2 linked regions of the Nonomuraea africana genome follow. Each later gene encodes a partner of the first gene's protein in a complex. Links are inferred from orthologs where the notes say so. Each region holds a gene or a part of one and is shown on either strand. Other genes may lie near its edges.

What was found.
Region 2: the proteins of H4W81_RS36045 (region 1) and H4W81_RS18570 are in contact, whole or in part, in a solved structure (PDB 8RP0), measured with the Escherichia coli proteins. The link is inferred for Nonomuraea africana from one-to-one orthologs.

What each region holds. Positions count from the first base shown.
Region 1 is NZ_JADBEF010000001.1:7,557,314-7,572,577, forward strand. The notes cover bases 7,278-10,047. They hold H4W81_RS36045 (anthranilate synthase component II), read left to right. Parts: upstream 7,278-8,264; coding sequence 8,265-8,831; downstream 8,832-10,047. Other genes in these bases: H4W81_RS36030 (cell division protein CrgA), read right to left, coding at 7,278-7,356; H4W81_RS36035 (class E sortase), read left to right, coding at 7,488-8,108; H4W81_RS36040 (hypothetical protein), read left to right, coding at 8,110-8,268; pknB (Stk1 family PASTA domain-containing Ser/Thr kinase), read right to left, coding at 9,216-10,047. Also shown: H4W81_RS35985 (MBL fold metallo-hydrolase), read left to right, coding at 1-571; H4W81_RS35990 (Rieske (2Fe-2S) protein), read right to left, coding at 807-1,181; H4W81_RS35995 (sensor histidine kinase), read right to left, coding at 1,192-2,430; H4W81_RS36000 (response regulator transcription factor), read right to left, coding at 2,427-3,098; H4W81_RS36005 (hypothetical protein), read left to right, coding at 3,268-3,762; H4W81_RS36010 (Rv3169 family protein), read right to left, coding at 3,796-4,848; H4W81_RS36015 (YtxH domain-containing protein), read right to left, coding at 4,918-5,418; H4W81_RS36020 (peptidylprolyl isomerase), read left to right, coding at 5,578-6,114; H4W81_RS36025 (rhomboid family intramembrane serine protease), read left to right, coding at 6,225-7,076; more of H4W81_RS36030, read right to left, coding at 7,111-7,277; more of pknB, read right to left, coding at 10,048-11,063; H4W81_RS36055 (serine/threonine-protein kinase), read right to left, coding at 11,146-12,603; H4W81_RS36060 (peptidoglycan D,D-transpeptidase FtsI family protein), read right to left, coding at 12,600-14,057; H4W81_RS36065 (FtsW/RodA/SpoVE family cell cycle protein), read right to left, coding at 14,054-15,264. UniProt on the Escherichia coli protein: Part of a heterodimeric complex that catalyzes the two-step biosynthesis of 4-amino-4-deoxychorismate (ADC), a precursor of p-aminobenzoate (PABA) and tetrahydrofolate.
Region 2 is NZ_JADBEF010000001.1:3,909,172-3,924,499, reverse strand. The notes cover bases 1-2,834. They hold H4W81_RS18570 (chorismate-binding protein), read left to right. Parts: upstream 1-836; coding sequence 837-1,832; downstream 1,833-2,834. Other genes in these bases: H4W81_RS18565 (aminotransferase class IV), read left to right, coding at 1,829-2,662; H4W81_RS18575 (LysR family transcriptional regulator), read left to right, coding at 1-832. In the rest of the region: H4W81_RS18560 (LVIVD repeat-containing protein), read right to left, coding at 3,030-4,454; H4W81_RS18555 (DUF305 domain-containing protein), read left to right, coding at 4,535-5,137; H4W81_RS18550 (SsgA family sporulation/cell division regulator), read right to left, coding at 5,255-5,671; H4W81_RS48685 (hypothetical protein), read left to right, coding at 6,412-6,534; H4W81_RS18540 (hypothetical protein), read left to right, coding at 6,608-7,090; H4W81_RS18535 (hypothetical protein), read right to left, coding at 7,352-7,669; H4W81_RS18530 (protein kinase domain-containing protein), read right to left, coding at 7,747-9,207; H4W81_RS47345 (serine/threonine-protein kinase), read right to left, coding at 9,207-10,727; H4W81_RS18520 (DUF917 domain-containing protein), read right to left, coding at 10,938-12,053; H4W81_RS18515 (hydantoinase/oxoprolinase N-terminal domain-containing protein), read right to left, coding at 12,053-13,630; H4W81_RS18510 (purine-cytosine permease family protein), read right to left, coding at 13,665-14,999; H4W81_RS18505 (carboxymuconolactone decarboxylase family protein), read left to right, coding at 15,248-15,328. UniProt on the Escherichia coli protein: Part of a heterodimeric complex that catalyzes the two-step biosynthesis of 4-amino-4-deoxychorismate (ADC), a precursor of p-aminobenzoate (PABA) and tetrahydrofolate.

The sequences.
Region 1 (15,264 bases):
CGACCACTACTTCGGCAACGCGATGTTCGTCCCCGCCGAGATCTGGGCGCACGCGCGAGCCGCCGAGGAGATCGAGAGGGACGGCGAGGCGGTCCGCGACAGGGTGGCGGCGAGCAGGGAGCCCGAGGCCGCCGAGGTGGAGATCGTGGTGCCCGACCAGACGTTCACCGACAGGGCGACGCTCGACATCGGCGGCAGGCCCGTCCACCTGCGCTACTTCGGTAGGGGACACACCGACAACGACATCGTCGTGCACGTCCCCGACGCGGGAGTGATCTTCGCGGGCGACCTGGTGGAGGAGGGCGCGCCGCCCGCGTTCGACGACGGCTACCCGCTCGACTGGCCTGGCACGCTGACGGCCATGCTGGCCGAACTGCCCGAGCCGATGATCGTGCCGGGGCACGGCGCGGTGGTGGACCGCGCCTTCGTCGCAGCGCAGCTGGGCGAGCTGGCCACGACCGCCGACCTGGCGCGCAGGGCGCACGTCGAGGGACTGCGTGACCTGATCTCCCAGATCCCGTACCCGCAGGCGCTCGAGCGGGCCTTCCTCCAGCTCGACTCCGTCAGCTGACGCAGCACTCGTTGCCCTGCGGGTCGGCGGCCACACGGCGCCTGCCGAGGACTCTCAGTCTCCGCTGATCACCGAGGTCTCCGGCGTGGTCGAGCGGCCGGTGGAGGACGTCGAGCGAGGGCTCAGGAGGGCGCCCGGCGGAGAGCCGGCACACCAGGGCGGCTGGGCGATGCGAAGACCGCTGACGCGCAGGGGATGGCGGGCGCGTCCCGCGCGCGCCATCCCTGCTCGCCGCCTACGCCAGCCTGATCACGCCCTTGGCCACCTTGATCCTTCTCCGGGCGAGTGCCCGCTTGGCGGGCCCGTTGACCACCGCTCCCGTGGAGATGCTGAACTTACTGCCGTGGCAGGGACAGTTGATCGTCCCGCCGCTGACGCTCGCCACCGCGCACCCCTGATGCGTGCACACGGCGCTGAACGCCCTGAACGTGCCCTTGGTCGGCTGGGTCACCACGTACTTGCCCCGCAGGATCTTCCCGCCTCCCACGGGGATGCTCCTGGTCTTGCTCAGAACAGGTCCCGCCGCCGCCTCGGCGGGGCTCGTCCACAGGAACAGGGCCCCCGTTCCCGCGACGCCACCTCTGATGATCAGTGCCCGACGTGTGATCATGCTGGCCTCCTCACTGAGGCTTCACGTACGCGGGCGCCGTCCGGTTCATCGGAAACCTCGCGACGAGCCCTCCGTCTTGGACGGCCAGCGTCCCGCCGTGCAGGATCGCGATGTCCCTGGCGATCGGCAGGCCGAGGCCGGCGCCGCCGGCGTCCCTCGCCCTGGCCTCGTCCAGCCTGGTGAAGCGGTCGAAGACCGCCTCCCTGTGCTCCTCGGGGATCCCCGGCCCGTCGTCGAGCACCTCCAGGACGGCCTGGCCGTCCTTCTCGTACACGCGGACCTCGACGGTCGTCGCGGCGTGCCGTACGGCGTTGTCCACCAGGTTGACGACCAGGCGGGTGAGGTGGCCGCGCGAGCCACTGATCACCACGTCGGGGCTGATGTCGAGCAGCACCGACTTGCCGGGGCGCAGGGACTCCTCGGCGGCGATCTGGCCGAGGTCGAGCTCCTCGGCCCTGAGCGGCTCGCCCGCGTCGAGCCTGGCCAGCAGGAGCAGGTCGCCGGCGAGCGCCTGGAGGCGTTCGAGATCGGCGAGCGCCTCCGTGGTGTCGGAGGTGGGCGCGGCCAGTTCGAGGCGGGCCCTGAGCGTCGCGATCGGGCTGCGCAGCTCGTGCGCGGCGTCGGCGACGAACCGTTTGTGCCGCTCGACCGCCCTCTCCAGCCGGTCGAGCGTGCCGTTCACGGTGGTGGCCAGCCGGGCGATCTCGTCGCCCGAGTCGGGGACGGGCACCCGCTGGTGCAGGTCGCGGGCGGTGATGTCGGCCACCTTGGTCCTGATGGCCGCCACGGGGGCCAGCGCCCTGCCGACGGAGAACCACGTCATCCCGGCCACCACCGCGAGCAGGAGGGGCACGCCCGGCAGCAGGAGGCCGTTCAACGTGGCGAGCGCCTCCTCGGCCCCGGCCAGCGAGGCGCGACCCCACACGGTGATCGTGCCCGCCTTCGTGGAGACGTCCATGGTGGCCACCGCGAAGTCATCGGTCGCCTGCCAGGGGATCGCGGCGCGCGTGGTGGCCGCGTTGACGAGCTGCACGTCGGGGTCCGTGGTGAGCGTGGTGAGCGTGGCCTGCTGCGCGGGCACCGCCTCGACGGCCATCGGCACCGCCGAGACCACCTTCCTGGCCGCCTCGGCGTTCGCGCTGCGTTCCAGGCTGCCCTTGAGCGACGAGACCAGGACCGCCGCCGCGATGCCGAGCGCGACGGCCACGACGATCGTGGCCGCGATCGTGGCGCGAAGCCGTACGTTCATGCCGCCTCCAGCCGGTAGCCCGCGCCGCGTACGGTCACCAGCGTCGTCCTGCCGAACGGCAGGTCGATCTTGCGACGCAGCGCGCTGATGTACACCTCGACGATGTTGGGGTCGCCCTCGTAGGCGAAGTCCCACGCCTGGGCGAGCAGCTCGCTCTTGGAGACCACCTCGCCGGGCCTGCGGGCCAGGCCGTGGAGCACCGCGAACTCCTTCGGCGTCAGCGCGATCTCGGTCTCGCCCCTCCGGCAGCGCAGGCCCGCGGGGTCGATCGTCAGATCGCCGACCGTGAGCGACACGGGGCGCTCCTTGCCCCCTCGCCTGACCAGCGCGCGCAGCCTGGCCAGCAGCACGACGTAGGAGAACGGCTTGGCCAGGTAGTCGTCCGCGCCGTTGTCGAGCGCCTCGGCCTCGTCGTAGACGCCGTCCTTGGCGGTCAGCATCATGATCGGCGTCCAGTCGCCCGCCTCGCGGAGCTTCGAGCAGATGGCGTAGCCGTTCAGCCTGGGCAGCATGACATCGAGGACGATCACGTCGTAGTCGTTCTCCTTGGCCATCCACAGCCCGTCCCGGCCGTCGTAGGCGACGTCGACGGCGAAGCCCTCGCCGGTCAGGCCTCCCTTGACCAGGTCGGCCAGCCTCTTCTCGTCTTCGACCAGTAGCACTCGCACGTCATTCAGGGTGCCGCACGCCACCTAAAGCCAACCTGAAGATCGTTTCGGTCGCGTTCAGGGTGCCTTCAGGTTCGGCGGGTCAGGCTGCGGTCGTTCCTTCCGAACAGTTCCTTCCCGAACGCAGTTCCTTCCCGAACAGCGTTCCTACCGAACAAAGGAGACGACATTGTTCAAGCGTCGTATCGTCACCCTGGGTGCCGTGGCCGCGCTCCTGCTCGCAGGGGGCCTCGCCGGCTCGGCCAACGCCTCTGACGAGCCGCCCGCCAAGGGCACCTGCGTGACCAGTGACGGCAAGACGTTCGAGTTCACCGAGGCGGTGCCGGCGCTGAAGATCGAGGGTGGCGCGGTCGCGGTCAGGGTGGACGAGTCCCAGCCCGACGCCGGCAAGACCGGCGCCGCCCGGGCCGGCGCCGCCGAGATCGAGGTCGCCAAGATCGAGGGCACCAAGACCGACGTGGTCAAGGGCGACGGCAGCGAGCACGTGCAGCGGTGGAGCAAGGTGACCGAGACCGTGCCCGCCACGCCCGCTCAGCCCGCCTCGCCGAACGCCGAGGGCGGCGGCGCCGACGCCCCGACCGCCGTCACTGTGGCTCCCACGACCGACGGCCCGGCGCCCGAGGACCTCTCCAAGGCCATCACCATCACCTGCACCGCCAAGTAGCCGTACCGGCCACGGGGGTCCAGTACGGCCGGCTCAGGTGAAGGACGGGTGCGGGCCGAGCGCCCAGTACTCGAAGAGCCCGTGGCCGACCTGCCCGTCGTACTCGAAGCGCCCGACCGCGTCCACCATGCCCCACATGCGGTCGGCGTCCTCGGGCAACGTGTAGGTCACCCCCTCGACCACGGGCTCGCTGCCCTGGTACATCCCGTGCTTCCAGCCGGGCTCCAGGCCGTACCCGGTGCCGACCATCAGGTGGACGGGCAGGATCGGCGTGCAGCGCACCTCGATCTTGCCCATGGTGACGGTGGCCTCGACGACGTCGCGGGTGCCGGGGGCGTAGACGGGGTGGTACTCGGGGCGGCCGAGATACTCCTCCTCCCTGCCGTCCGACCACACCCTGACCGCCTCCTCCAGCACCCTGCGGCCCTTCTCGTCCTCCTGGACGATGCAGAGGATGGCGTGGTCCTCGAACTGCATGGGGGCGTAGAGCCAGTAGAAGGTGCCGGGGTTCTTCACCTGGATGCCGGGCGGTTCGGGCTCGCCGACCGGCCTGATGCCCCACGAGCGGTCCCTGGTTCCCATCCAGGTGTCGACGGGGATCGTCCGCGAGTCGATCTCGATGCTGCCCGACCAGTGGCCCGTCTGGGCCAGCCGTACCGAATCAAAGATGACCCGCTCCTGCCAGCGGATGAAGTGCCGGGGCTCGAGCGTCGCCGGGATCGCGCCCGTCCAGGTCAGGTCGAAGGACAGGCCATGCTCGTTCGGCTCGAGGACCACCCTGAGCCGCTTGAGCCCTTCGAGGACCTCGATCCTGAACGGGCCGACCCCGGTGTCCATGCGGTCGAGTCCGAGCTCGCGCGAAGCTCGGACGACGCGGTGCAGGTGGGCGTGCCGTACGACGGCGAAGGCGTCGGTGACGCCGAGATTGGGGTACTGCCCCATGCCGACGATGAGCATGAGCTCGTCGGAGCCGGGGTGGCAGTTGAAGTAGTAGCGATCGTAGAAGTTGCGATCGGACGTCGCGACGTGCCGCATGACCTCGGGGGCCTGGTGGATCGGGAGGTCGTCCAGCGGTGACAGGGTCATGCGCTGGTTGTAGCAAGCGCTTGGTTAAAGGTCAACGCGGCCGCGCCTCGGCGCGGCCGCGTTGAACCGTCAGGGCATCTTCTTGGCGGCCTGGTCGACCTTGTCGGCCGCCTTGTCCGCGTTCGACGAGACCTTCTCCGCTGTCTGGTCGACTCGTTCACTGGCCCAGCGAGAGGCGTCAGATGCGGAGTCCTTCATGTGGTCGGTCCACTGCTGGGCATTGCGCCGATAGAACATGTATCCGGCCGCGCCCAGCGCGAGACCGGTGACAAGGACGAGCGTCGGCCACCGGCGAGACCTCGCCGGTGTCGGGTCGATCCTGCTCGCCGCCTGGATCAGCAACGCGCTGACCGCCGGGGCGAGTTGGTCCTCGACCCGGTGCGCGGCACCCTCCAGTTTGGGAGCCGCCCAGTAACGGGCGTCCTCGATCCGGTGCGCGGCCGCCACCTTGGCCTGGTCCGCCACCGGCACGAGCCGATCTCCGGCTCGCGTAGCCTGGGCCTTCATCCGGCCCATCCACGTCGCGGGCATTTCGACCACGATGTGGCGCTTTCTGAGTGTCAGGGACACGTCAACCTCCCCAGTCGTTGGGGCCCCGCAGCGTGACCTTCCCGGTACAAGGCGGCTCAATCATGACGAGCCGTGGGAGGATGCATGAACGGCCCCATCGGCCGTGACATCCGAACCATCACAGAACCGACCCTGTGCACAGAGGGGGGCAGCTGTCTCGTGGCTGAGAAGCTGATCGCGAACATGCAGACCAATCACGGTCTGATCAAGATCGAACTCTTCCCGAACAAGGCGCCGAAGACGGTCCGTAACTTCGTGGAGCTCGCCGAGGGCTCCAAGGAGTGGACGCACCCGGGCACCGGCGCGAAGAGCACCGACCGTTACTACGACGGCACCATCTTCCATCGCGTCATCTCCGGATTCATGATCCAGGGTGGCGACCCGCTCGGCCAGGGCATCGGCGGCCCGGGTTACGAGTTCGACGACGAGATCCACCCGGAGCTCGTCTTCAACAAGCCCTACCTGCTGGCGATGGCCAACGCGGGCCTGCGCTTCGGCAAGGGCACCAACGGCTCGCAGTTCTTCATCACCGTAGGGCCGCAGCCGCACCTGAACCGCAAGCACACCATCTTCGGTGAGGTCGTCGAGGGCCAGGACGTCGTCGACGCGATCGCCAAGACGCCGACCGGTCGCAACGACCGCCCGGTCAAGGACGTCGTCATCGAGTCGCTGACGATCGACCGCGTCGAGGCCTGACGCGCTCGACCCGTGAGAAACGTGCCCGACACGAGGTTGCCCTCTCCGAGGGTCCTTCGGGCACGTTTCTCATGAGTAGGCTGGCGGTCAGTGGACGAGAAAGGCTCCTCATGACCAGCCAGCCGCCCAGCCCCCCTTCGCAGCCCGCGGAGCAGGTCCCGACGTGCTACCGCCATCCGGGCAGGGAGACGTGGGTCCGCTGCCAGCGTTGTGACCGGCCCATCTGCCCCGACTGCATGCGCGACGCCGCGGTGGGCTTCCAGTGCCCCGAGTGCGTGGCCGAGGGCAACAAGACGGTACGGCGGGCCCAGTCGGTCTTCGGCGGCGCCGTGGTCACCACGCCCTACGTCACGTGGGCCGTTCTGGGTGTCAACCTGGTGGCCTTCGCCCTACAGCTGCTCACGGGGCAGCAGGCCACCACGGAGCTCGGCATGTGGGTCGGCGGTGTGGCGATCAACGACGAGTACTACCGGATGATCACCGCCGCCTTCCTGCACGGCAGCGTCTTCCACATCCTGTTCAACAGCTACGCGCTCTACCTGGTGGGGCCGCAGCTCGAACGCGCCTTCGGGCACGTGAAGTTCACCGCCCTCTACCTGCTCAGCGCGCTGGGCGGCTCGGTGCTCGGCTACTGGTTCGACGACCCGCGCACGCTGACGGTGGGCGCGTCGGGCGCCATCTTCGGCCTGTTCGCCGCGATCTTCGTCGTGGGCCGGCGGCTCAGGTTCGACGTGCGCGGCGTGGCCGTCCTCATCGTCATCAACCTGGTGATCACGTTCGTCTTCCCCGGGATCAGCTGGACCGGTCACATCGGCGGTCTGATCACCGGTGCGGTGCTCGCCGCGGCGATGGCTTACGCCCCCAGAAGTCACCGCGTCCTGTTCCAGACACTGGCGCTCCTGGGGGTCTTTCTGGCGCTCGTCGCCCTGGTCGTGATCAGGACCGGAGTGTTGCTCTCCTGACTTTCCCCAGGCTGTGGAAAACCTGTGGAAAGAACTAACGCCAGCGGGTGGAAAGCACCACACCGAAGATGATGAAAACGAACCCGATGAGCAGGTTCCAGTTGGCGAGCGTCCCGAACAGGGGCGCTTGTGGGGCCACATAGTAGATCGCGATCCACAGGATCCCGATGATCCACGACACGACCATGGTCGGTGCCAGCCACCTCGGGCTGATCTTGACCTCTTGCGACTTCTGCGGCGGTGTGTAAACCGCCTTCTTGCGTGTCTTCGGCTTGGGCACTGGATAACTCCTGCTGGCGGCCTGGGCCATCCGGACAGTCCCCAGGCTCTATCGTGTGGCCCAGGATAGTCGCCACGCGCGGGACATGGCGATCCCCGACATCCCCGGGCTCGCTGAATACGCTGATCAGCGTGAGGGCACTGCTGAGGACGTCCGGTGAGCTGAGCATCACGGCGGGCCTGGTCCTGCTCCTGTTCTGCGCCTACCTGCTCTGGGGCACCGGCGCCTACACCCAGCGCCAGCAGCTCCTCCTCCAGGAACAGCTCGCCGAAGAGCGGGACGAGACGCAGGGGACGTTGGGCAAGATCGCGCTCGGAAAGGCCGTCGCGCTGCTGCGGATCCCCCGGCTGGGCAAGGACTGGCAGTACGCCGTGGTCGAGGGCGTCGACGCCGAGCACCTGAAGAAGGGCCCAGGCCACTACCCCGGCTCGGCCGCGGCGGGCAGGATCGGCAACTTCGTCCTGTCGGGTCACCGCACCACGTACGCGGCGCCGTTCAACCGCATCGACGAGCTCAGGCGCGGCGACGAGATCATCGTGGACGCGCGGGAGGCGCGCTACGTCTACCGCGTCACCTCGCAGGACATCGTGCAGCCCGAGGAGGTCGACGTCCTCGCCGCGGTGCCCGGCAAGCCCGACATCAGCCCCATCAGAGCGATGATCACGCTCATCAGCTGCCACCCCGAGTACTCGGCCGCCCAGCGGCTCATCGTGTACGGCGTGCTCAAGTCCACCGAGCTGAGGAAGGTCTGACGTGTACGGCTGGATCTGGCGTCATCTGCCCGGCTCGATCGGAGCGCGGCTCCTCACCTCCCTCGTCCTGGTCGCCGTGGCGGGAGCCGTACTCTGGTATGTCGTATTTCCGCTACTCGAACCTGCGGTGACGTTGGATGAGGTGACCGTCCGCAAATGATCCTGGTGGTGGACAACCACGACAGCTTCGTCCACAACATCGTGCAGTACCTGCGCGAGCTGGGCGCCACGTGTGACGTCCTGCCGCGTGACGTGGTCGCCGTGGAGGACGCCGACCGCTACGACGGCGTGCTGGTGAGCCCCGGGCCCGGGACGCCCGAGGCGGCGGGCGTCAGCGTGCCCCTGGTGCGGTACGCGGCCGAGCGGGACATCCCGCTGCTCGGTGTGTGCCTCGGGCACCAGGCGATCGCCGTGGCGTACGGTGCGACGGTCTCCAGGGCGCCCGAGCTCATGCACGGGCGGACGAGCGCGGTCACGCACGACGGCAGAGGGGTCTTCGAGGGGCTGCCGTCGCCTGTGACGATGACGCGCTACCACTCGCTCGCGGTACGGCCTGAGACGGTCCCTGAGGAGCTCGAGGTGAGCGCCCGGACGGAGGAGGGGGTCATCATGGGCCTCAGGCACCGCTTCGCGCCTGTCGAGGGCGTCCAGTTCCATCCCGAGTCGGTGCTGTCGGAGCACGGGCACTGGCTCCTGGGGAACTGGCTCAAGTCGATCGTGTAACGCTACGGGGCCGCCGAACGACTACTCAATGAACGTCCCCGCCATTGCCCCCGAGTGGCGGGGACGTTTCCATGCGACTTGCGGTGTTTCCACGCGACTTCCGGTGTGGACGTCCCCGGCGCTCGATCTGCCCCCGAGTGGCGGGGACGTTTCCATGCGACTTGCGGTGTTTCCACGCGACTTCCGGTGTGGACGTCCCCGGCGCTCGATCTGCCCCCGAGTGGCGGGGACGTTTCCATGCGACTTGCGGTGTTTCCACGCGACTTCCGGTGTGGACGTCCCCGGCGCTCGATCTGCCCCCGAGTGGCGGGGACGTTTCCATGCGACCAGGTACACACGGCAGCGGCCCTCTCCCAGAGGGAGAGGGCCGCTGTCAGGTCGGGGTCACGGGCCGAGGTCTGGCGGCTCGCCGTCGCCCGGGTCTTCCGTCGTGTCGTCGGTCGGGATGTCCGTGGGCTCGTCGGTCGGCGTGAACGTCGGCTCCTCCGTCGGCTGGACGTCAGGCCCGGTGGAGACCACGATCGTGACCGTCGTCTTCTGGTTCTGGTTCGTCCCCGCCTCGGGGCTCTGCGTGATGACCGTGCCAGGCGGCTGGTCAGCAGCCTGCGGGACGACCTTCACCCTGAAGCCCTCGGCCTTGAGCGTCCGCTCGGCGTCCTCCTGTGTCTGGCCCACCACGCTGGGCACCGGCACCTGCGCCTTGGGCACGTAGAGCTTGACCGAGGTGCCTTCCTCGACCGACTCGCCCGACTTGGGCTTGGTGTCGAAGACCTTGTTCTGCTCCCTGGAGGAGACCGCCGGGGTGATCACACCCTCCAGCTTCACCGCATCCAACGCGGCTCTGGCCTCCTCGGGCGTCATGCCGATCAGCCCGTCGGGCACCTGGACCTTCTTCACGCCCTTGGAGACCTTGAGCGTCACCGTGGCGCCCTCGTCGACCTTGGTGCCAGCCTGCGGGTCGGTGCTGATGACCACACCCTTCTCGACCTCGGTGCTGTGCTCCTCCACGACCGCCGGCTTCAGCTTGAGGCTGGCGAGCTTGGCCTCGGCGTCCTCCTGGGTCTGCGTCGCCAGCGGCGGCACCGTGACCTGTGTCGCGGTCGGCGTGCCCTCGGAGGCGAGGAACTTGTAGCCCACGAAGACGAACGCGCCGATGATCAGCAGCGGGATCAGGACCCACGCCGCCGTCTTCACCGCCGTGTTGCCGCCACCGCCACCGCCGCCGCCCGCGCGGCGCCTGCCGCCACGGGTGGGCGGGTCGCCCTCGCCGTACTCGTAGGGCGGGATCGCGCCCGTGCGCTGGGTGGCGGGGCCGGCGCCCTGGGTGGCGGCCATGGTGCGGGTGCCCGAGCCGTAGCCGTTGGACAGCGTCATCGTCTGCGCCTCGACCGGCATGCCGGTCATCGCACGCTGTATGTCGGCGCGCATCTCACCCGCGCCCTGGTAGCGGTGCGCCGGGTCCTTGGCCATCGCCTTCAGCACGATGGCGTCGGCCCACTTGGGGATCTCGGGGTCGATCTGCGACGGCGGGATGGGCTCCTCGCGCACGTGCTGGTAGGCGATCGCGACAGGGGAGTCGCCGGTGAACGGCGGCTGCCCCGTCAGCAGCTCGTACAGCACGCAGCCGGTGGAGTAGATGTCGCTGCGGGCGTCGACCCGCTCGCCCCGGGCCTGCTCGGGGGAGAGGTACTGCGCTGTCCCTATCACCTGCGCCGTCTGCGTCATCGTGGCCGCGGAGTCGGCCATCGCGCGCGCGATGCCGAAGTCCATGACCTTGACGTCACCGTTGCGGGTGATCATCACGTTGGCCGGCTTGATGTCGCGGTGCACGATGCCGCCGCGGTGGCTGTAGTCGAGCGCCCGCAGGATGCCGTCGACCAGCTCGACCGCGCGCTCGGGCAGCAACCGCCGGTCGGCCCGCAGCAGGTCGCGCAGGGTGCGGCCGTCGACGTACTCCATCACGATGTACGGCACCGGCGCGCCCTCGGACGTGTCCTCGCCCGTGTCGTAGACCGCGACGACGGCGGGGTGGTTCAGCGACGCCGCGGACTGCGCCTCGCGACGGAAACGGGCCTGGAAGGTGTGGTCACGCGCGAGATCGGCCCGGAGCGTCTTGATCGCGACGATGCGGTCCAGCCGGATGTCTCGGGCGCGATACACCTCGGCCATGCCGCCACGCCCGACGACGCCGTCGAGCTCGTAGCGACCTCCGAGTAGCCGAGGCTGAGTCATTTCCTGCACTGTCCCTTACCGTTCATCTTGGGTACCGGCCGGCTCGCGGGCCGCCAGTGTCCATCATCGACCCCGCGACGCATCACGTCTCCTCGTTCGGCGGGATGGTTTCGCCCGGGTCTGGGGAGCCACTTGTTGTCACTGTTGGCGTCGGGGTGGGGGTTGGCGTTGGGGTGGGCGTCGGTGTCGTCGGGGTCGGTGTAGGCGTCGGTGTCTTCGTCGGCCGCTGCGTGGGAGAAGCCGACGTGCTTACCGTAGCTGACCGTGAGGGTACCGGCCGTGACGTCCTCGACGGAACCGTGGCGGGCCGCCGGGATGGTGTCTTGGTCCTGCTCGGCTTCACGGTAGGGCGGGTTTCCGCCGTTTTTGTGGGCTCTATCACGTTGGGTGTTTCGTTGGGGCTGAAATTGGCGATAGTGAATGTCCCAAGCCCCACAGCCGCCGCGCATCCGGCCGTCGCGACCAGCACCGTGGTGCGCCGCCTGCGCCGCCGCGCGTCGGGGGCGGCCCGGGTCTCGGGCGCCCACGGTTCGGGGTCGGTCGGCGCGGGCCGGGGGTCGGTGGCGGCCCCGCCGTACGGTGGCTCGGTGGGCACGCCGTACGGCAGGTCGGTCGGCACGCCGTACGGCGGATTGGTGCCCGCGCCGCCGTACGCCGGGTCGACCCGGAAACCGCCGGGGTCGGTGAGCATCGAGAGCTCGGTGCCGGCGTCGTCGGCGCCGAGCACCGACTCGCGCAGGACGAACGCCCGGTCGGCCAGCTCGCGCGCGCTCGCGGGCCGCATCGAGGGCTCCTTGGCGAGCAGCGCCATGACCAGCCCGCGCACGGGCGCGGGGATCGACTCAGGCAGCGGCGGCGGCGGTGCGCTGAGGTGCTGGAGCGCTATCGCCACCTGGCTGTCGGCGTGGAACGGCGTGCTGCCCGTCAGGCACTCGTAGGCCACCACGCCCAGGGAGTAGAGGTCGGTGGCGGGCGTCAGCGGCAGACCCTGCGCCTGTTCGGGGCTGACGTACTGGGCGGTGCCGAGCACGGTGCCCGTCTGCGTGACGGGCGCGGCCTCCATGGCGCGGGCGATGCCGAAGTCGGTGACCTTGATCGTGCCCTCGCGGGTGACGAGTAGGTTGCCGGGCTTGATGTCGCGGTGGATGACGCCCGCGGTGTGGGCGGCCTGCAGCGCCTTGGCGGTCTGGTGGATCACGTCGAGCGCCACCTCGGGGCCCAGCGCGCCGGTGCGGGCGAGGATCGCCGACAGCGGCTCGCCGGGGACCAGCTCCATCACCAGGTAGGCCAGCTCGCTCGACTCGCCGTAGTCGAAGACCTGGGCGATGCCGGGGTCGGACAGGCCCGCGGTGATGCGCGCCTCGTTGCGGAAGCGGGCGAGGAAGCTCGGGTCGGCGGCCACGCCGCCCCGCATGATCTTGACGGCGACCTCGCGGCCGAGCAGTTCGTCCCTGGCCCGCCAGACCTCGCCCATGCCGCCGACGGCGATGCGCGACACCAGGAGGTAGCGCTCGCCAAGCCTGCGGCTGGGGGAGGTCACTTGGCGAGCACCGCCTCCATCACGGCCTTCGCGATGGGCGCCGCGGTCTGACCACCGGAGGCGTCGGTGCCGGCGCTGCCGGACTCGACGATGACCGCGACAGCGACCTGCGGGTCCTGGGCGGGTGCGAAGGAGATGAACCAGGCGTGCGGCGCCCTGCCCTGGGCGGTCTGCGCGGTGCCGGTCTTGCCGCCCACCTCGACGCCGGGGATCTGGGCGCGGCTGGCGGTGCCGTTGTTGACGACGCTGACCATCATCTGCCTGAGCTTGGCCGCGGTCTCCGGGCTGACGGCCTCGGAGAGCTCCTCGGGCTCGGCCTCGTCGATGGTGTCGTTCTTGGCGTCGGTGATCTTCTGCACCAGGTAGGGCTTCATGACCTTGCCGTCGTTGGCGATGCCAGCGGCGATCATGGCCATCTGGAGCGGCGTCATCTGGTTGCTGCGCTGGCCGATGGAGGCCTGCGCGAGCGCCGCCTGGTCCTCCTTGGGACCGACGTCGCTCTTGGACACGCCCATGGGGATGGTCAGCGGCTGGCCGACGCCGAACTTGCTCGCCTGCTCGGCCATCTGGTCGTAGCCGAGATCCATGCCGATCTTGCCGAACGGCGTGTTGCACGAGCGCTCGAGCGCGTAGACCAACGGCACCTGGCCGCCACCGCAGGCCGCGCCGCCCGAGTTGGGCAGGTCGGCGGTGGTGTTGGGCAGGTCGAGCACCTGGGGCGCGGGGACGACCGTCTGCCCGTCGCGGCTGGAGTCGTCCTCGAGGAAGGCCGCCGCGGTCAGCACCTTGTAGGTGGAGCCGGGCGGATAAGTGCGATTGATCGCCCTGTTGACCAGCGGGCCGTTGGTCTTGTCCTCGTCGAGCTTGTTGTAGGCGTCGAACACCGTCTCCTTGTTGGTGCCCGACAGCACGTTGGGGTCATAGGTCGGCAGCGAGACCATGGTCAGGATCGCCCCGGTCTTCGGGTTGAGGGCGACGACCGCCCCCCTCTTGCCGCTGGCCGCCAGCGCCTCGTGGGCCGCCTTCTGCGCCCGGGGGTTGATCGTCACCTCGACGTTGGCGCCGCGGGTCGGCTCGCCGGTGAACAGGTCGATGCTCCTGCGCAGCAGCAGGTCGGGGTGGGTCGAGTCGAGGTAGCGGTTCTCGCTGCCCTCGACCGCCGACGCGCTCTCAGGCGAGAAGTAGCCGGTGACGTGCGCGAAGACCTTGCCGTCGGGGTAGTTCCTGACGAAGCGGAAGTCGCCCTTCTTCTTCTCCACCGACTCGGCCAGGATCGTGCCGCCGGCCGTGATCCGGCCGCGCTGGACCTCGTAGCGGTCGTAGAAGTTGCGCTTGTTCCTGGCGTCCTCGTTGAAAGTCTCGGCCTTGATGGCCTGTATGTAGTTCACGTTCACCATGAGCAGCCCGAACATGACCAGACATGCCACGGCCGCGCGCTTCAGAGTGCCGTTCATCGCTGGAACACCTGCGTCAGTCCTTCGTCCTGGATCGCCTGGGGCGGGGGGCGTCGGGCGGCATCAGACATGCGTACCAGAAGGGCGATAAGGACCCAGTTAGCCAGCAGTGCCGAGCCGCCCTGTGACATGAACGGCGTGACCAGACCCGTCAGCGGGATCAGATTCGTCACGCCCCCGACGATGATGAAGATCTGCCAGGCCAGGGTGAACGACAGGCCGCCCGCCAGCAGCTTGGAGAACGGGTCGCGGGCCGCGATCGCCGTGCGCAGGCCGCGCTCCACGATGAGCGCGTAGATGAGCAGCAGCGCCATCAGGCCCGTGAGGCCGAGTTCCTCGCCTGTGGCGGCGAAGATGAAGTCGGAGAAGGCCAGTGGGATCTCGTCAGGATGGCCCTGGCCCAGCCCCGTGCCGAGGATGGCGCCCGCTCCCAGCCCGAACAGCCCCTGCATGAGCTGGTAGCTGCCGCCGAACTCACGGTCGTAGTACGCGGGATCGCCTGGATTCAGCCACACGTCGAACCGGTCGCCCACGTGGCTGAACAGCTGACCCGCGATGAAGGCGCCGCCGACGAACAGCAGTACGCCGATCAGCACCCACGAAGTGCGCTGCGTGGCGATGTAGAGCATCACGACGAAGCCGCCGAACAGCAGCAGCGAGGAGCCCAGGTCACGTTGCAGCACCAGGACGCCGATCGCGACCACCCAGGTGATGATGATGGGGCCAAGGTCACGGGCGCGTGGCAGGTCGATGAACAGCAGCCGCCGCCCGGCCAGCGCCAGCACGTCGCGTTTGGCCACCAGATAGCCGGCGAAGAACACCACGAGCGCGAGCTTGGCGAACTCGGCGGGCTGGATGCTGAAACCGCCGACGCTGATCCAGATGCGGGCGCCGTTGATGGTCTTGCCGAGGACGGGGGTCAGCGGTGAGATCAGCAGGATCAGGCCTACGAAGCCGGCGGTGTAGGTGAGGCGCTGCAGAGCGCGATGGTCGCGCAGCACGATCAACGTCACGGCGAAGAGCACCACGCCGACGCCCGTCATGACGATCTGGTTGGTGGCGGACGCGCCGCCCTGTCCCGCTACTTCCAGCCGGTAGATCATCACCAGGCCAAGGCCGTTGACCAGGGTGACGAGCGGCAGGATCAGCGGATCCGCCCATGGGGCGAACTTGGCCAGCACCAGGTAGGCGGCGAGCATGAGGCCGC
Region 2 (15,328 bases), 3.6 Mb from region 1 along the record:
CGCCCGCGAAGGGTCCTTCACCGCCGCCGCCGAGCTGCTCGGTTACACGCAGTCCGCGGTGTCCAGGCGCATCGCCGCGCTGGAGAAAGAGGCGGGAGGGCCGCTGTTCGTGCGTCTGGCCAGGGGCGTCAGGCTCACCCCCGCCGGCGCCGCCCTGCGCAGGCACGCGGAGGCCGTCCTCGACCGTCTCGACAAGGCGGAGGAGGAGCTGGCCGCCATCCACCGGGGCGGTGGGGGCACGCTGCGGATCGGCGCGTTCGCCACCGCGAACGTGTGGCTGGTGCCGCAGGCGCTGAAGGCGTTCAAGGCCAGGCGGCCCGAGGTCGAACTGCGCCTGGCCGAGGGGCTGACGGGACGTCTGCTCGACCGGCTCCACGCCGGGGCCCTCGACGTGGCCGTGGTCAGCGACTACCCCGCGGGGCTGCCCGTGGCGGCCGAGACCGTGCGGCTGCTGGAGGAGCGGCTGCTGGTGGCGCTGCCCCAGGGGCACCGTCTCGCCGACCGCGAGGTGATCGACCTGCGCGACCTGGCGCGGGAGACATGGATCGAGGCGGCTCCACGAGGTCAGCCGACGATCCTGCAGGCGGCCTGCGCGCGGGCGGGGTTCACCCCGCGCGGCGGGCTGCGCGTGGCCGAGTGGACCGGCAAGTTCGGCTACGTGGCCGCGGGCCTCGGGGTGACGCTGGTGCCCGAGCTCGCCGCCCGCGCCGTGCCCGACGACGTGGTGCTCCGGCCGATCTCCGAGGAGGGGCCGCGCAGGACTGTCTACGCGGCGCTGCCCGAGGTGCCGCTGCCGTCCGCGCTCGCGTTCGTCGAACTACTGGGACAATAGGGTCGTGCACGACAGTTTCGCCCATGTCGGGGGGCTCCTGGCGACCAGGCTCCGTGATCTCACGACCGATCTGGCCGCGCTCGACAGCGCGGGCTGGTGGGCGGTCGTGGTCGACTACGAGGGCAAGGTGACGTGCGCGCGCTTCGACGACGTACGGCCCGCGCCGCTGCCCAAGTCGGGCCCGTGGATCGGGCCGGGCGAGTGGCGCAGCTCGCTCGACCAGGCCGCCTACGAGCGCGGCGTCCAGCGCATCCGCGACTACATCGAGCAGGGCGAGGTCTACCAGGCCAACCTCTGCCGCGTCCTGTCGGCGCCGCTGCCGTCCGGCGCCGACCCGCTGGCCCTGGCGCACCGGCTCAGGCAGGGCAACCCCGCCGCGTACGCGGCCGTCATCGACGTACCGGGCACGAGCGTCGTGTCGGCCTCGCCCGAGCTCTACCTCTCGCGCGACGGCGACGTGGTGGAGTCCAGGCCGATCAAGGGCACCGGCGTCACCGCCGACGACCTGCTCGACAAGGACTACGCCGAGAACGTCATGATCGTCGACCTGGTCCGCAACGACCTGGGCAGGGTCGCCGAGGTGGGCTCGGTCACCGTCCCCTCGCTCTGCGAGGTGGAGGACTACCCGGGCTCGGTGCACCTGGTCTCGACCGTCAGGGCCAGGCTGGCCGAGGGGATGGGCTGGTCCGAGTTGTTCGCCGCCACCTTCCCGCCCGGCTCGGTCACCGGAGCTCCGAAATCTTCGGCCCTGCGCATCATCAATGAGCTCGAACCCGAGCCGCGAGGGCCGTACTGTGGGGCGGTGGGCTGGGTCGACGCCGACCGGCGCACGGCGGCGCTGGCCGTCGGGATCCGCACGTTCTGGATCACCGCCGGGGAGATCCGCTTCGGCACAGGAGCGGGCATCACCTGGGGCAGCGACCCTCGCCGCGAGTGGCGCGAAACCGAGCTGAAGGCGTCGCGGCTCATCACTTTGGCATCCTCAGGAGGAAATCGATGAACGTTCCCGTCTGGGTCAACGGGGAACTGCTGGATCCGGCGCAGGCCACCGTCTCGGTGTTCGACCACGGGCTGATGGTCGGCGACGGCGTGTTCGAGACCGTCAAGGCCGTGGGCGGCCAGTCGTTCGCGCTCACCAGGCACCTCGACCGGCTCAAGCTGTCGGCCCAGCGCATGGACCTGCCCGAGCCCGACCTCGACGCCATCGCCGACGGCGTGCGCCGCTGCCTGGCCGCGGCCCCCGCCTGGCCGCTCGGCCGCATCCGCATCACCTACACCAGCGGGCCCGGCCCGCTCGGCTCCGACCGGGGCAACGAGGGCGCCACCGCGATCGTCATCGTGGGCGAGCAGGCGCCCTTCCCGCTCACCGCCGACGTGACCGTGGTTCCGTGGCCGCGCAATGAGCGCGGGGCGCTGGCCGGGGTCAAGTCGACGTCGTACGGCGACAACGCCAAGGCGCTGGCCTTCGCCAAGGCCCGCGGCGGTGGCGAGGCCATCTTCGAGAACCTGGCCGGTAACCTCTGCGAGGGCACCGGCTCCAACGTCTTCCTGGTCCAGGGCGGCAGGCTGATCACCCCGACCCTGGCGTCCGGCTGCCTGGCGGGTGTCACGCGCGCGCTGACGCTGGAGTGGTGCGGCGGCGAGGAGGCCGACGTGCCGCTGGCGGCGCTCTACGAGGCCGACGAGGCGTTCCTCACCTCCACGACCCGCGACATCCAGCCGATCCGCCTGGTCGACGGCACCGTCCTGCCGTCCGCGCCGGGGCCGGTCACCGCCAAGGCGCAGGAGATCTTCGCGGCCCGTGCCGCGGCCGACCCCGACCCCCGCTGACCGTCCGGTACGGCAGGCCGCCCCAAGGCCACCGGGGTCACCGCTGACCGCCCGTCCATCACGCGTCCTCCAGCGGGACTCCGGTCCCCGCCGTCACGTCGCCCGTTTCCCGAGTGCCGGATCCCGCACCCGGGCCCGGCCGAGGTGACGGCGGCCCGACCCCGCTCCGGCGGCCAGGACCGGCGGCAGCGCCGACTCGAGCAGCACCACGACACCGCCAGCGCGGTGATGTCGTAGTCGCGGTTGAGTTCTACCCATGGCTCGGCTCCCGGTCGAGCAGGCCGAGCAGGGCAAGGGGAACGCTCATGCCGCGGACAAGGGCCCTCACGGCGGGCTTGCCGTAAGAGGGCCCTTCACGCATGAGCGGTCAGTAGACCTTCTGGGTCTGCACGTTGAAGTCGGTCATACGCACCGACTTCGCCGGGTCGGTCAGCGGATCGGTGATCTCGATGACGTCCAGGCCGCGCAGCATGTCGCTGGAGTAGATGTAGCCGTTGTAGTAGTACGCCGACCACGATCCCGCGATCACGCCGTCCTGCGGCTCAGGGCCGCGCTCGAAGAAGCCGATCTCCTTGGGCGCGTCGGAGTTGGTGAAGTCCCAGATCGACACTCCGCCCTGGTACCACGACTGGACCATGATGTCCTTGCCCTTGACCGGGATCAGCGAGCCGTTGTGCGCGACGCAGTTCTCCTTGGACGTCTGCTCACGCGGCATCTTGAAGTATCCGCGCCGCTCGAGCTTGCCGTCCACGATGTCGTAGATCGCGTTCGCGCCCTTCGTCGCGGGGGTCCTGGCGTCACAGGTCGGCATCCCGCCGCCGCCGAGCTCGTCGCCGAAGACCACCTTCGTGGCGTCGTTGTTGAACGTCGCCGAGTGCCAGATCTCGAAGTTCTCCCTGTCCTTGACCTGTTGGAGCACCTTCGGCTGCACCGGGTCGGTGATGTCGAGCAGCACGCCGTCGCCGAAGCAGGCGGCCGCGGCCAGGTTCTTCTCCGGGAAGGCGGTGATGTCGTGGCAGCCGGCCGCGAAGGATCCCTCGCCCTGTCCCTCGGGGAAGATGTTGGGCGAGGCAACGACCTTGGCCTGCTTCGGATCCTTGACGGGCACCTCGACGATCTGGATCAGCTCGTGCGGCGAGGGGCAGGTCGGGGAGTCGGACTCCGGGCCGGCCGAGCCCGGCGAGGAGACGTAGATGTAGAGCGTGTCGGGATCCTTGCCGGGCACCATCGTGTGCGTGTGCGAGCCGCAGTCGGTCGCCACCGAGCTCACGTACTTCGGCGCGGTCTTGTCGCTGATGTCGAAGACGCGGATGCCCTCCCACGGCCTGCCGCCCTGCCCGCCGTCCGCGCTCAGCGGCTTGGACTGGCAGGTCTCGTCGGAGCGGGGCTCGTCCACTGACAGGAACAGCAGGTCACCGTAGACCGAGACGTCGTTCTGCTGGGACTCGCAGGCGACCGTGCTGACCCGCTTCGGGCTGGTGGGATTGCTGATGTCGTAGACGGTGAAACCGCCGAAGTTCCCCACGAACGCGTAGTCGCCCTGGAAGGCCAGGTCGGAGTTCAGATCCATGTCGCCGTCGAGCGGCGCCTCACGCGGCAGGTTCGCGACCAGCTTGACGTTGTCGCTGGTCATCACGTCGCCGGGGGCGGCGGTGACCGAGGGGGAGGCGGCGGAGGTCGCCGGGGGCGAGGAGGGGGCCGCCTGCGGGGAGCGCGAGGGTGGTGGAGACGACGCGCACGCCGACACCACCAGCACCAACGCCGCCACGCCACCCAATCGGGAAAAGATCACATGCGCCCCCTTCGAAATTATGAACCAGTATGGAAGCTATGTCAGCCAAGGTCCAAGCGTGCGGGGTTCTCGTCACGGTTATGACGACATTGACGCTCGCGGGATGCTCGGCGGGACCCCAGGGGCCCTCGCCCGTTGGCCCGGGCGCGCCGGTGATCGTTCCAGGCGGCCCGGGCGAGGCAGGCCGTACGGCAGGGCCGGGGGAGAGCCTGCCGACCAGGGACTGGACGGCGGTCGCGGCGGACGTGCGCTTCGCCGAGGGCATGATCCCCCACCACCGGCAGGCGCTGGAGATGGCCGGACTCGTCGACGCGCGCACCACCACCAAGAGCGTGCGCGCCGTGGCACGGCAGATCACGCTCACCCAGCAGCCCGAGATCACGCTGATGTCCGACTGGCTGGACGGCCTCGGCCGGGCCGTACCCGATCACAGCTCACACGGGGGCGGTGACGGCTACGGGATGGCCTCGCTGGAGGAGATGAACAGGCTGCGCGCGGCGCGCGGCGCCGCCTTCGACCGGCTCTTCCTGGAACTGATGATCAGACATCACGAGGGCGCGCGGCGGATGGCACGGGAGGAGCTGTCCGGCGGGCGGGACCAGACGATGCGCCTCATGGCCGACGACGTCTTCGCGGGCCAGGGCATCGAGATCGCCCGCATGCGGGAGCTGCTGACCCCGTAGATCACAATGCCCATGCCGGGACGGCATGGGCATCGCGGGAGCGCCTTGGGGGTGTGGGCTCGCCAGGCTTTCAGGGGGCTTTCGGGGTTTTCGGGGGCTTTCGGGGGGTGGAGAAGGTCAGGACGGCCAGAGCATGTTGGTCAGCTCGGCGTCCAGGTCCATGAAATCGGTCTCCCGGCCTGCGGGCACGAGGTCGTACGTGCGGTGCAGGAACTCGGTGAGAGGAGCCAGCGGGACTTCGAAGAGCGCCTGTCCGAACGGTGACGTCAGGCTGATGTGAAGCGTGCGCTCGCCGTCGGCGCGTGCGGGCCAAACCTGCACGTCGCCGTCGCCGACACGTCTCACAATGCCTACAGTCAGTAGTTCTCGGGCGAAGATCCACTCGACCGGTTCGTCGTTCCCTACGTGGAAGGCCATGCGGATGGCGTACGGGTCGTCGGCTGTGTAACTCAGTCCGGCGAGCAGGGGGACGGTGGTACGGTCGGGGACCACAAGCCGAAGGCCAAGCTCGGCGGAGACGGTGGTGCTGTTCATCGTCAGCCAAACCTTTTCGTCGTACGGTCCCCTCTTCGGGGCTTTCACTGCTCTGACGGACTTCGTCCTGAGCTATGACGCGGAACGAAGAAACCTGTAGGAAAGATTCCGCCTCCAGGCCCTTCTGTAACGCAACTCACAGCTGGACATTTGGGCATCTACCTGGCTAAACATCATCAACTGGGTGATGTTTGCGAGGGTTTTGCGCGTTGCTGGCGTCGTTCCAGCGCGCCCCTCTACGACCTTTCGGGCGATCGGGGCCTTCCGGAACAGCTTGATGGTATGCCAACGAGCCACCATGCTGACGGGCAACCGCCCCCATTGGCCCGAAACCCGCCTCAGGCCCGTGACCCAGCGGTGTGCGGCGTCGCTTCGCCAGCGGGCCGGAAGTGCGGTATGGTTTTCCCCGTCGGCGCCGCAAGGAGCCAGACAGGGCGGGCGATTAGCTCAGGGGGAGAGCGCTTCGTTCACACCGAAGAGGTCACTGGTTCGATCCCAGTATCGCCCACCAGCTCAAAGGCCGCTTCCCGTTTCGGGAAGCGGCCTTTTTGATCTTCCGAGTGACTGACTGGGTGACCCTGCATCTGAGGGGTGGATCCGGCCCATCTCCTGTCCCCCTCCAGATCGCCGGCCTGACTCCACCGCGCGTCTCACGACGCCTGCCGATAATCTCGGCACACGACCACGGGAGGGACCTGCTCTCGTTGGGGACCCGTTCATCTCAGCAGGGGGGCGACACCTTGACTGTCGATCGGCATCGGCGTGGCTACGTCGTGCGGCGAATCGGCCGAGCGCTCCTCGGATACGGCGTCGCCCTCCTCTTCGCCGTCGTCGTGGTGGCGGTGTGGTGGCTGACGCGGTGACCGGCGGGATCGCCGGGTCGCGGCCGTCCTGACGCCACTGGTCAGCCGTGGCCGTCGCCTCTACGCTCAGGTAGTGGCGGACATCAGCTACTTCGAGGCGTGGGCGATGTGGCAGGCGGGCAAGCCGGTGGCCGGCTATGACCTGTGGGGGCTCCAGCTGCTGTGGTGGGGGCGCATCGGCAAGGTCATCAGCTTCGTCAGCGGGGCGACGATCATCCTGGACGCCATCGGTGCCGAACGCCTGCAGCAGTTCGGCAAGTGGACCGCGGACCAGGAGCGGGTCAGGCAGCGTCTCATGTTCGTCGGAGTGCCCATCGTCATGGTGATGCAGATTCAGGTCCTGGCGGGCGCGGGAGTCGACTTCCTGTCCAGCGTCTGGTTGTACGTCCTCGGTGCGCTGATCACCGGTCTGATCGGGGTGGCGATCCCGGCGCTCCTGGTCGGGATCGTTCGCGGGCTGGGCAGGCTGTTCGCCAGCCGGTGGGAGCCGGTCGTCTACGGGCTCGCGGCCATCCTGCTGGCCGTGGGCTTCCACTTCGACATCCTCGCGTCCTAGCGAGCACCTCCGCCGAAGAGGACCGCCCGGCACGCCGTCTCCTGTGCTTGTGCCAAGGACGACCGCGCGGCGTGCGCCGTCTCCTGCCCAGAGCGGCCGAAGGAGGGCCGCGCGCGAGCGGTCTGATGGAGTGTGCGGTCGCGCATGCTGTCTGCTGTGCGCCGGTGAGCGGTCCGATGGAGCGCGCCGCACCGCCCTCCGGTTGGCGGACGGTCCGGCGTTCCGGCCGGTGGACGGGGCGGCGGCGTCCAGCGGGTCAGGTCAGCAGCGGTCGGCGCCGTCGAACGAGCGGATACCGCGCGGGACCTGGGTGCTGATCGTCTCTCCCGGCCGTACGGTGCGGCAGGGCCCATCGGTGCCCCGGGCCCAGACGATCTTCAAATTCAGCGTGTACCTGCAGTCGTTCCTGGCGTAGCCGGTCTTGGTGATGCGGCCCGTGTGCTCCCAGACGGTGACGCAGGTCGGCGCGTTCCCCGCGGGGATCGCCGCGGCCGAGGCACCTGCCTGGCCGGGAAGGGCGAGCAGGCTCACGGCGAGGCCGGTGACCGTGAGTGCGGCTGTCCTGAGAGCTGTGCGCATGTGCGGAGAACCTTTCGCTGGGAAGACTGGCCCTCAGAGTTGTAACCGCATGACTACGCTGGGTCAAGCGGAACGCCCTACCAGCCCTCGTCGAAGTCGCAGATGTCGACCGTGACGCCGCGCCGTACGGCCGAGGGGGTGATCACCTCGAACACGACGCGATACGAGCCCGCCTGCTTCCACGTGATGGAAGGGAGCACCACCTTGTCGCCGGAGCGGGCCTCGTGCCGGCCCATGTTCTGCCCGTTGACCAGCCACCGGTAGCTGAACGTGCCCGAGGCCTTCACATCGGCGAAGATGTTCAGGTCATAGCGCCAGCAGTCGCCCAGCCTGATGCCCTCGTAGCGCAGGGTCGCCGAGCTCACCCCACCGCCGCTGGTGGGCCTCTTGGTCGTGGGCGACGCGGTGGGCTTGCTCGCGGGCGAGGTGACGGCCCTGGTGGGAGCGGGCTTCATGGTGGGAGTCGGGCTCCTGGTGGGTTCGGGCCTGCGCGTCTTCCCCGCCAGGCGCTCGCTCTCCGTCTGCCCGGCCTGCGATGTCTTCCCGGGCTGCGGTGTCTTCCCGGTTTGCGGTGTCTTCCTGGTCTGCGACGTCTTCCCGGTCTGCTCGATTTTCCCGGTCTGCTCGACGGAAGGGAGGGGGACGGCGGCCGTGCCGGCGCCGCCGTCCCAGAACGAGGCGGCTCCCCACGCGGCGGCGGCGACGCAGGTCACGGCTAGCGCCGCGCCGCCCGCCACGAGCGCGGGACGGGGGCGGCGGCGGGCGGGAGCGCTTCTCGGAAGTGTCTGGCCGCCGATGAGCTCGAAGAGCACGTCCTGCATGCTCGGACGGCGGGCGGGCTCCTTGTCCAGGCAGCGGGCCACGATCGGGCGCAGCGCGTCCGGCACCGCGTCCAGGTGCGGCTCGCCGTACTGAACCCTCCTGATCACCTCGGGCAGCGACCCTCTGCCGAAGGGCGGCGTGCCGGTGGCGGCGAACACCATCACCCCCGCCCAGGCGAACACGTCCGTGGCGGGCCCGACCTCCTCGCCCGCGAGCTGCTCGGGAGCCATGTAGGAGGGGGTGCCGACGACGCTGCTGGTGACGGTGAGCGCGGAGTCCGCCGCGCGGGCGATGCCGAAGTCGATGACCCGCGGCCCGTCCCTGCCGAGCAGGACGTTGGCGGGCTTGAAGTCCCTGTGCACGACGCCCGCCCGGTGGATGGCGGCCAGCGCGGTGGCGGTGCTGATCGCCAGCCGTTGCAGGTCGGCGCCCAGGTGGCGGCCCGCCTCCTGCAGGGAGGGGCCCTCGACGTACTCGGTCACGATGTACGGCCGGCCGCCCAGCGACGCGTCGAGCACCTGGGCGATGCAGAACGGCTCCACCCGGCGCGCGGCGGCGATCTCCTTGGCGAAGCGGTCGTCTCCTGCGAACCCCTCGCGCAGCGTCTTGACCGCCACGGGCCGTCCGTCAGGCGCGGTGGCGAGATAGACCACACCCTGGCCGCCCTCGCCGAGCGGTCTGACGACCCGGTAGGGGCCGATGAAGGACGCCGTCATCAGTGTTCCAGGGAGCAGACGGAGAACGAGATGCTCCTGCTGGCGGTGGCCGGCGAGGTGATCCGCAGGGAGACGGTGTGCCGCCCGGCGTCCAGCATGTACTGCCCCGCGGTGATGAACGCGGTGTAGTCGTCCTCGGGGACCCAGCTCCTGCTGCTCTCCTTCACCTTCCCGTCCACGAGCCACTGGTAGGAGAGCCACAACCCCTTCCTGCTCGCCGACGCCGTGGTCTGGAAGTGCACCGGAGGCATGTAGCAGCCCTCGGCCTCGACCTGGCCGGGCCCTCCGGACAGGCTGATGGGCTGGATGTCGACGTCGAGGCTCGCCGCGGGTTTGCGCGTGGTGCGCGTGGCCGTGGGGGACGGCCTGGTGGTGCGCGTGGTGGCCCGGTCCGAGGGCGTGCGGCTGGGCGCGGCGCCGGGCTCGCCGGACGGCGTGGGCCTGGGGGTCTTCGCCCTCGGCGGCCTGCTCTTGGACGGCTTGGCCGGCGACGGGGACTGCGTGGTGTCGTCGGACGACGTGGTCGCATCGGACGACGTGGTTGCATCGGACGACGTGGTGACGGCGGCGAGCGCAGGGGGCCCGGAGCCGTCCGCCGCGGGCATCCGCCAGACGACGGCCGCCACCAGCGCCGCGGACACCACGACGGCGCCTCCCGCGACCAGGGGGACGAGGACGCGCCTCCGGCCGGGAACCGCGCGGCGGCCGCGCGTGGGCGCCGTGGGCGCCGTGGACTGCCCGCCCCCGCCGAGGAGCCGCAGGAGGACGTCCCGCATGGTGGGCCGGTGCGCCGGGTCCTTGGCCAGGCAGTCGTGGACGATCGAACGCAGCGGCTCGGGGAGGTCGCCCAGCCAGGGCTCGTTGTGCAGGATGCGGTTGATGATCGCGGGAAGGGTGTCCTCGCCGAACGGCGGCGCGCCCGTGGCGGCCCACACCATCACCGACGCCCACGCGAACACGTCCGTCGCCGGACCCACCTGCGCGCCCGCGAGCTGCTCGGGGGCCATGTAGGAGGGGGTGCCGACGACGCTGCTGGTGACGGTGAGGGCGGAGTCCGCCGCGCGGGCGATGCCGAAGTCGATGACCCGCGGGCCGCCCGGGCCCAGCAGCACGTTCGCCGGCTTGAAGTCCCGGTGGACGACCCCTGCCTGGTGGATCGCCGCCAGCGCGGTCGCCGTGGCCACGGCCAGCCGCTGCAGGTCCGCCCCGCTGTGGCGGCCCGCCTGCTGCAGGGTGGGGCCGTCGACGTACTCGGTCACGATGTACGGCCGGCCGCTCAGCGACGCGTCGAGCACCTGGGCGACGCAGAACGGCTCCACCCTGCGCGCGGCGGCGATCTCCTTGGCGAAGCGGTCGTCGGCGGCGACGCCGTCGCGCAGGACCTTGACGGCCACGAGCCTGCCGTCGGGGGCCCGGCCGAGATACACGACGCCCTGGCCGCCCTCTCCGAGCCGGCCGACGATCACGTAGGCGCCTATCGCGGCCGGGTCACCTTCACGCAGGGGTGCGGCTTGCGGCATGAGGAGTGACTCCTGAGGCGGGCGAGATCAACCTCATGCACCTTAGCGGGATAAGTCAGGATTTGTAGGCAGTCTGGTTGATCAAGGGCGCCTCAAGAGCCGGCTCGCACCCTGGCGCCTGCGTCGCCGCCGCCGGGCCGGGCCGCTCCGGCGGCGAAGTGGTGCGGTGCGGCGACGTGGTGCGGTGAGGTGGTGGCGGTGTCCAGGGGGTCAGGCGCCGGCCCGTGCTCTGGCGGCGAGCCGCTCGACGGGGGTATAGGGGTCGGTGAGGCCGAACGCCGCGGGGCCGAAGCAGTCCAGCGCCGCGGGGCTGCGCATGATCTCGGGTGTGGAGATGGCGTAGACGGTCAGCCGCTGCCCGTAGGCCAGCGCCTCGGTCGTCACGGGCGCTCCGGTGTCGGCGTTGAGCGTGCAGATCAGATCGGGCACGATCGCGACCACCTCGCCGTTACTGCGGGCGACGAGATGCTCGTTCTGGAATGTGATCACCAGCTGGTCGGCCGGGTCGTCGAGCGCGGCCAGCGTCACCTGGCCGCGGGCGAATCCGTCGACGGTCCTGCGGTCGATGTCGACGACCTTGCCCCTGAACAACACCAGGCCGTGGCTGTAGATGGTGCCGGCCAGCGCCGCCGTGAGCGCGTCGAAGGGGTCGTCGTGCCGCTCGCGCGCGGTCCGGAGCGCCGCGCCGATCCGCATGCCCAGGGTCAGCGTGCCCGGTACGGCGGTGCGGCGCACGGTGGCCGCGTCCATCGGGTAGTCGCAGATGTAGGCGGCGCCGCCCATCTCGACCGTCATGACGCGGGCCAGCCGTTCCATGCGGACGTTGTCGAGGGCGTCGATGATGGCGACGTCGCCGTGGTCGGAGGCGATCGACATGGGCGAGCCCGGCACGCCGTACACGGCGAACGTCTCCATCTGCAGCTCGGGGAAGGCCCTGCCCATGCCGTCGGCGTCGATGACCGGCAGGCCGAGCTGGGCGCCGAGCAGCAGCGGCATCATGCTGTTGAGACCGCCGCACTCGATGGGCATGGTGGCGGCCGCCGTACGGCCCAGATGCCTTTCCAGGGCGCGCAGAGCGGCGACGTTGCCCTTGCCAGAGGGCGGCCGTTCGACGAAGACGGTGGGCGCGCCCATCATCGCCGACGGCAGCACGAGCGCGTCGTCGGGCAACTCGTCGACCGGGATGATGGTCACCCGGCGGCCTTCGCGCAGCTGCCGTTCGACCAGGAGCCTGCCGATGTAGGGGTCGCCCCCGCCGCCGGTGCCCAGGACGGCGGCGCCCTCGGCCAGATCGCGCAGCGCGTCGACCGTCAGGTCCACGCCCATCACACCTGCACCTCCTCGGTGGTCGCGGGATCGCTGAGGCGAAGGTCGCCGACGGCCTTGACCCGCACCCGCACGGCGTTGCCGGGCAGGTAGGCCACGTGCACCTCGTCGACGTCGACCACGTCGACGGTGTCGGGGTCGGCCCCTGCCGCGATGGCCCGCTCGACGGCCTCGGCGCGGGCCTGGTCGAGCACGTCCTCGCGGGTGCGGGCGGCGGTGATGGCGAACAGCCGGTCGACGTCGCCGCCGATCTGGCCGGTCGCGGCGCCGATGGCGTTGGCCACCGCGTGATGTTCGGGCCGGTGGACGGCCGGCACGCCCGGCAGGTGGTCGGGCATCAGGACGCTGCCGCCGCCGACCACGACGACCGGCAGCGGCCGGGCCGAGACGCGCATCTGGTCGACGAGCTCGGCCACCCTGCCGGACATCCACGCCACTCCGTTCCTGACCAGGTCCTTGCCGAGATGGCGGACGAGGGAGGCGTCGCCGATGTCGGCCAGCCCCGCGGCGACCGCGAGGTCGGTGGCGGTGAGGACCTGGCCGCCGAAGACCAGCGCCTGACTGGTCAACTCGTAGCCGACGCTGTCGGGCCCGATCTCCGGCATCGGCGCGCCGGTGACGCGGCTGCCGCCGCCGAGCCCGATCGACAGCACGTCCGGCATGCGGAAGTTGGTGCGCACGCCGCCGATGTCCACCTCGCCGGTGGCCTGGCGGGGGTAGCCGCCGCTCAGCACGCCGACGTCGGTGGTGGTGCCGCCGATGTCGACCACGGCGCAGTCGGCCAGGTCGGCCAGGAACGCCGCGCCCCGCATGGAGTTGGTCGGCCCTGAGGCGAACGTGCGAACGGGGTAGCGGCGGGTGTACTCGGCGTCCATCAGCGTGCCGTCGTTCTGCGACAGGTACAGCGGCGCCCGGATGCCGACCGCCCGGAGCGCCTCGGCAAAGGCGTCGACGATCTCGTCGGCCAGATCGCGCAGGCAGGCGTTGACGACGGTGGCGTTCTCCCGCTCCAGCAGTCCCACCCTGCCGATCTGATGGGACAGGCTCACATGCAGGTGAGGCAGCTCCGCGAGGAAGATCTCGGCGGCCCGCTCCTCGAGTTCCGCGTTGACGGGGGAGAAGACGCTGCTGATGGCGACGGTGTTGATCCCCTGACCACCCAGGCCGGCCGCGATGCGCTTGAGCTGGTCCGGATCGAGCGGCGAGATCGGGCGGCCGTCGAACTCGTGGCCGCCGTCGCACAGATGGACGCTGGGATCGATCGCCTTGGTCAACCGGTCGGGCCAGTCGACCATGGGCGGCAGCGCGGCGGTGGCGGGCAGCGCCAGCCGTACCACCGCGGTGCGGGCCAGGCGGCGGCCGGTCACCAGCGCGTTGGTGAAGTGGGTCGTCCCGATCATCACGGCGGTGACGCGCGCCCGGTCGACGCCGGAGGCGGCCAGCAGTCGTTCCAGGGCGGTGACGACGCCGCCGGTCACGTCGAGAGTGGTAGCTGTCTTGATCTCGGCCAGGACGGTGGTCCCCGCCATCAGGACGGCGTCGGTGTGGGTGCCGCCCACGTCGATCCCGACACGCACGAATGCTGCTCCTGTCTGCGTCAGTGGAAAACGATCAGAGGACGGCTCGCTCGTCCCGCGGCGCCCCTGTGAGGCCCAGCCTGCCCGCGACCGCGTAGGCGGCGAACGCCACGAGCAGGGCGTTGAGGGCGGGGATGCCCCACGCGACGTACTTGCCGACCAGCGCGGAGACGAGCCAGATGATCAGCGCGGCCGGCGCCCAGCCAGGCGCCGTGTCCGGGAGCGCGCCGGAGGCTCGTGAGGCGTCGAGCGCGGGTCGCCATCGGCGGACGACGTAGTACTCGGCGACCATGATGCCGGCGACGGGCGGGATGGCGACGCCGAGCAGGACGAAGAAGTCGACGAGATGGTCGAGGATGCCCGCCGCGGCCAGGCCGGTGCCGATCACGCCGAGTGCGACGGTGACGGCGGCCCGGTTCGCGCGCTTGCCGAACGCGGTGTGCAGGGTGTTGGTCATGCCGAGAGAGGCGGCGTAGAGGTTCCAGTCGTTGATCTTCAAGGTGGCGGTGACCAGGACGATCGTGCCCACCGCGCCCGAGGTGGTGGTGACGATGGCGATCACGTCGCCGGTGCGCAGCGCGTGGGCGAGCAGGACCCCGACCAGGGCCACGACGTACTCGCCGAGCGTGATGCCGAGCACGGTCTGCTTGACCACGTCGGCCGCGCTGCGGTTCCACCGGCACATGTCGGGGGAGATGACCGCGCCGACGATGAACCCGCCCGCGACGATGGTGGCGCCCTCGGCGAGGCTCATGGCCGGTCCCGGTGGCGCCGAGGCGACCAGGGTGCCGAGCGACTGCTTCGACAGCTCCACGGCGATCGCCCACCCCGCCAGGACGAGGAAGGCGGGAACGGTGATCCACGCGGTCCAGGCCATTCCCGCGAAGCCGTGCACGACGATCGCGGTCACCGCCAGCCCCGCCAGGATCGACCACACCCACACGGGCGGCCCGCCCAGCAGCGCGGCGAGGCCCTGGGCCAGGACCGCCGACTGCACGCCGAACCAGCCGAGCAGGCAGATCGCGACGACCATGCCGACGATGCCCGCGCCGTACCTGCCGAACCCGGCCCAGCGGGCGAGCACGGTCGTCGACAGGCCCTCGCGCATGCCCGCGATGCCGATGGCGATCGCGACGACCTCGAGGATGACAGCGCCGAGCGTGATGGCCAGCACCGCGTCCCAGAAGGTCATGCCCATGCCGAGGGTGGCGCCGAGCAGGAACTGGCTGAGCGCGCTCAGCATGCCGAAGCGCTGGACGGCGACCGTCACCCAGCCGTAGCGGGCGGAGGCGGGCACCCGCTGGAGCGCGTAGTCGTCGCGGGCGAGACCGTCATCGGATAACTCGGTGGTGATCGACGCATCGGACATCCCGGTGTCCCTTCCCGTCAGCCGAAAAGTCGGGCCGTTGAGTGCGACGCTAGATTCACCGACGATCTTTGGGAAGACCCGCGCGCTTGGTGTTCAACAATCGCCCACCGCCCTCTGCCTGACACCTCCTCGCCTCGTCGAGCACCGTCGCGGCGCCCTTCGCTGGGCCCGTGGAAAGCCCGCCGGGCCTCTCGCAGGAATAAACCCTAGGGGGGTATGGTTCGATGCGGAAGATCCAAGGAGGAGACATGAGACGTCTGGACCGGGTGGAGCCCGAGCAGGCACCGGAGAAGTCGAGAGAACTGCTCAGCGGAATCGTCGAGCGTCAT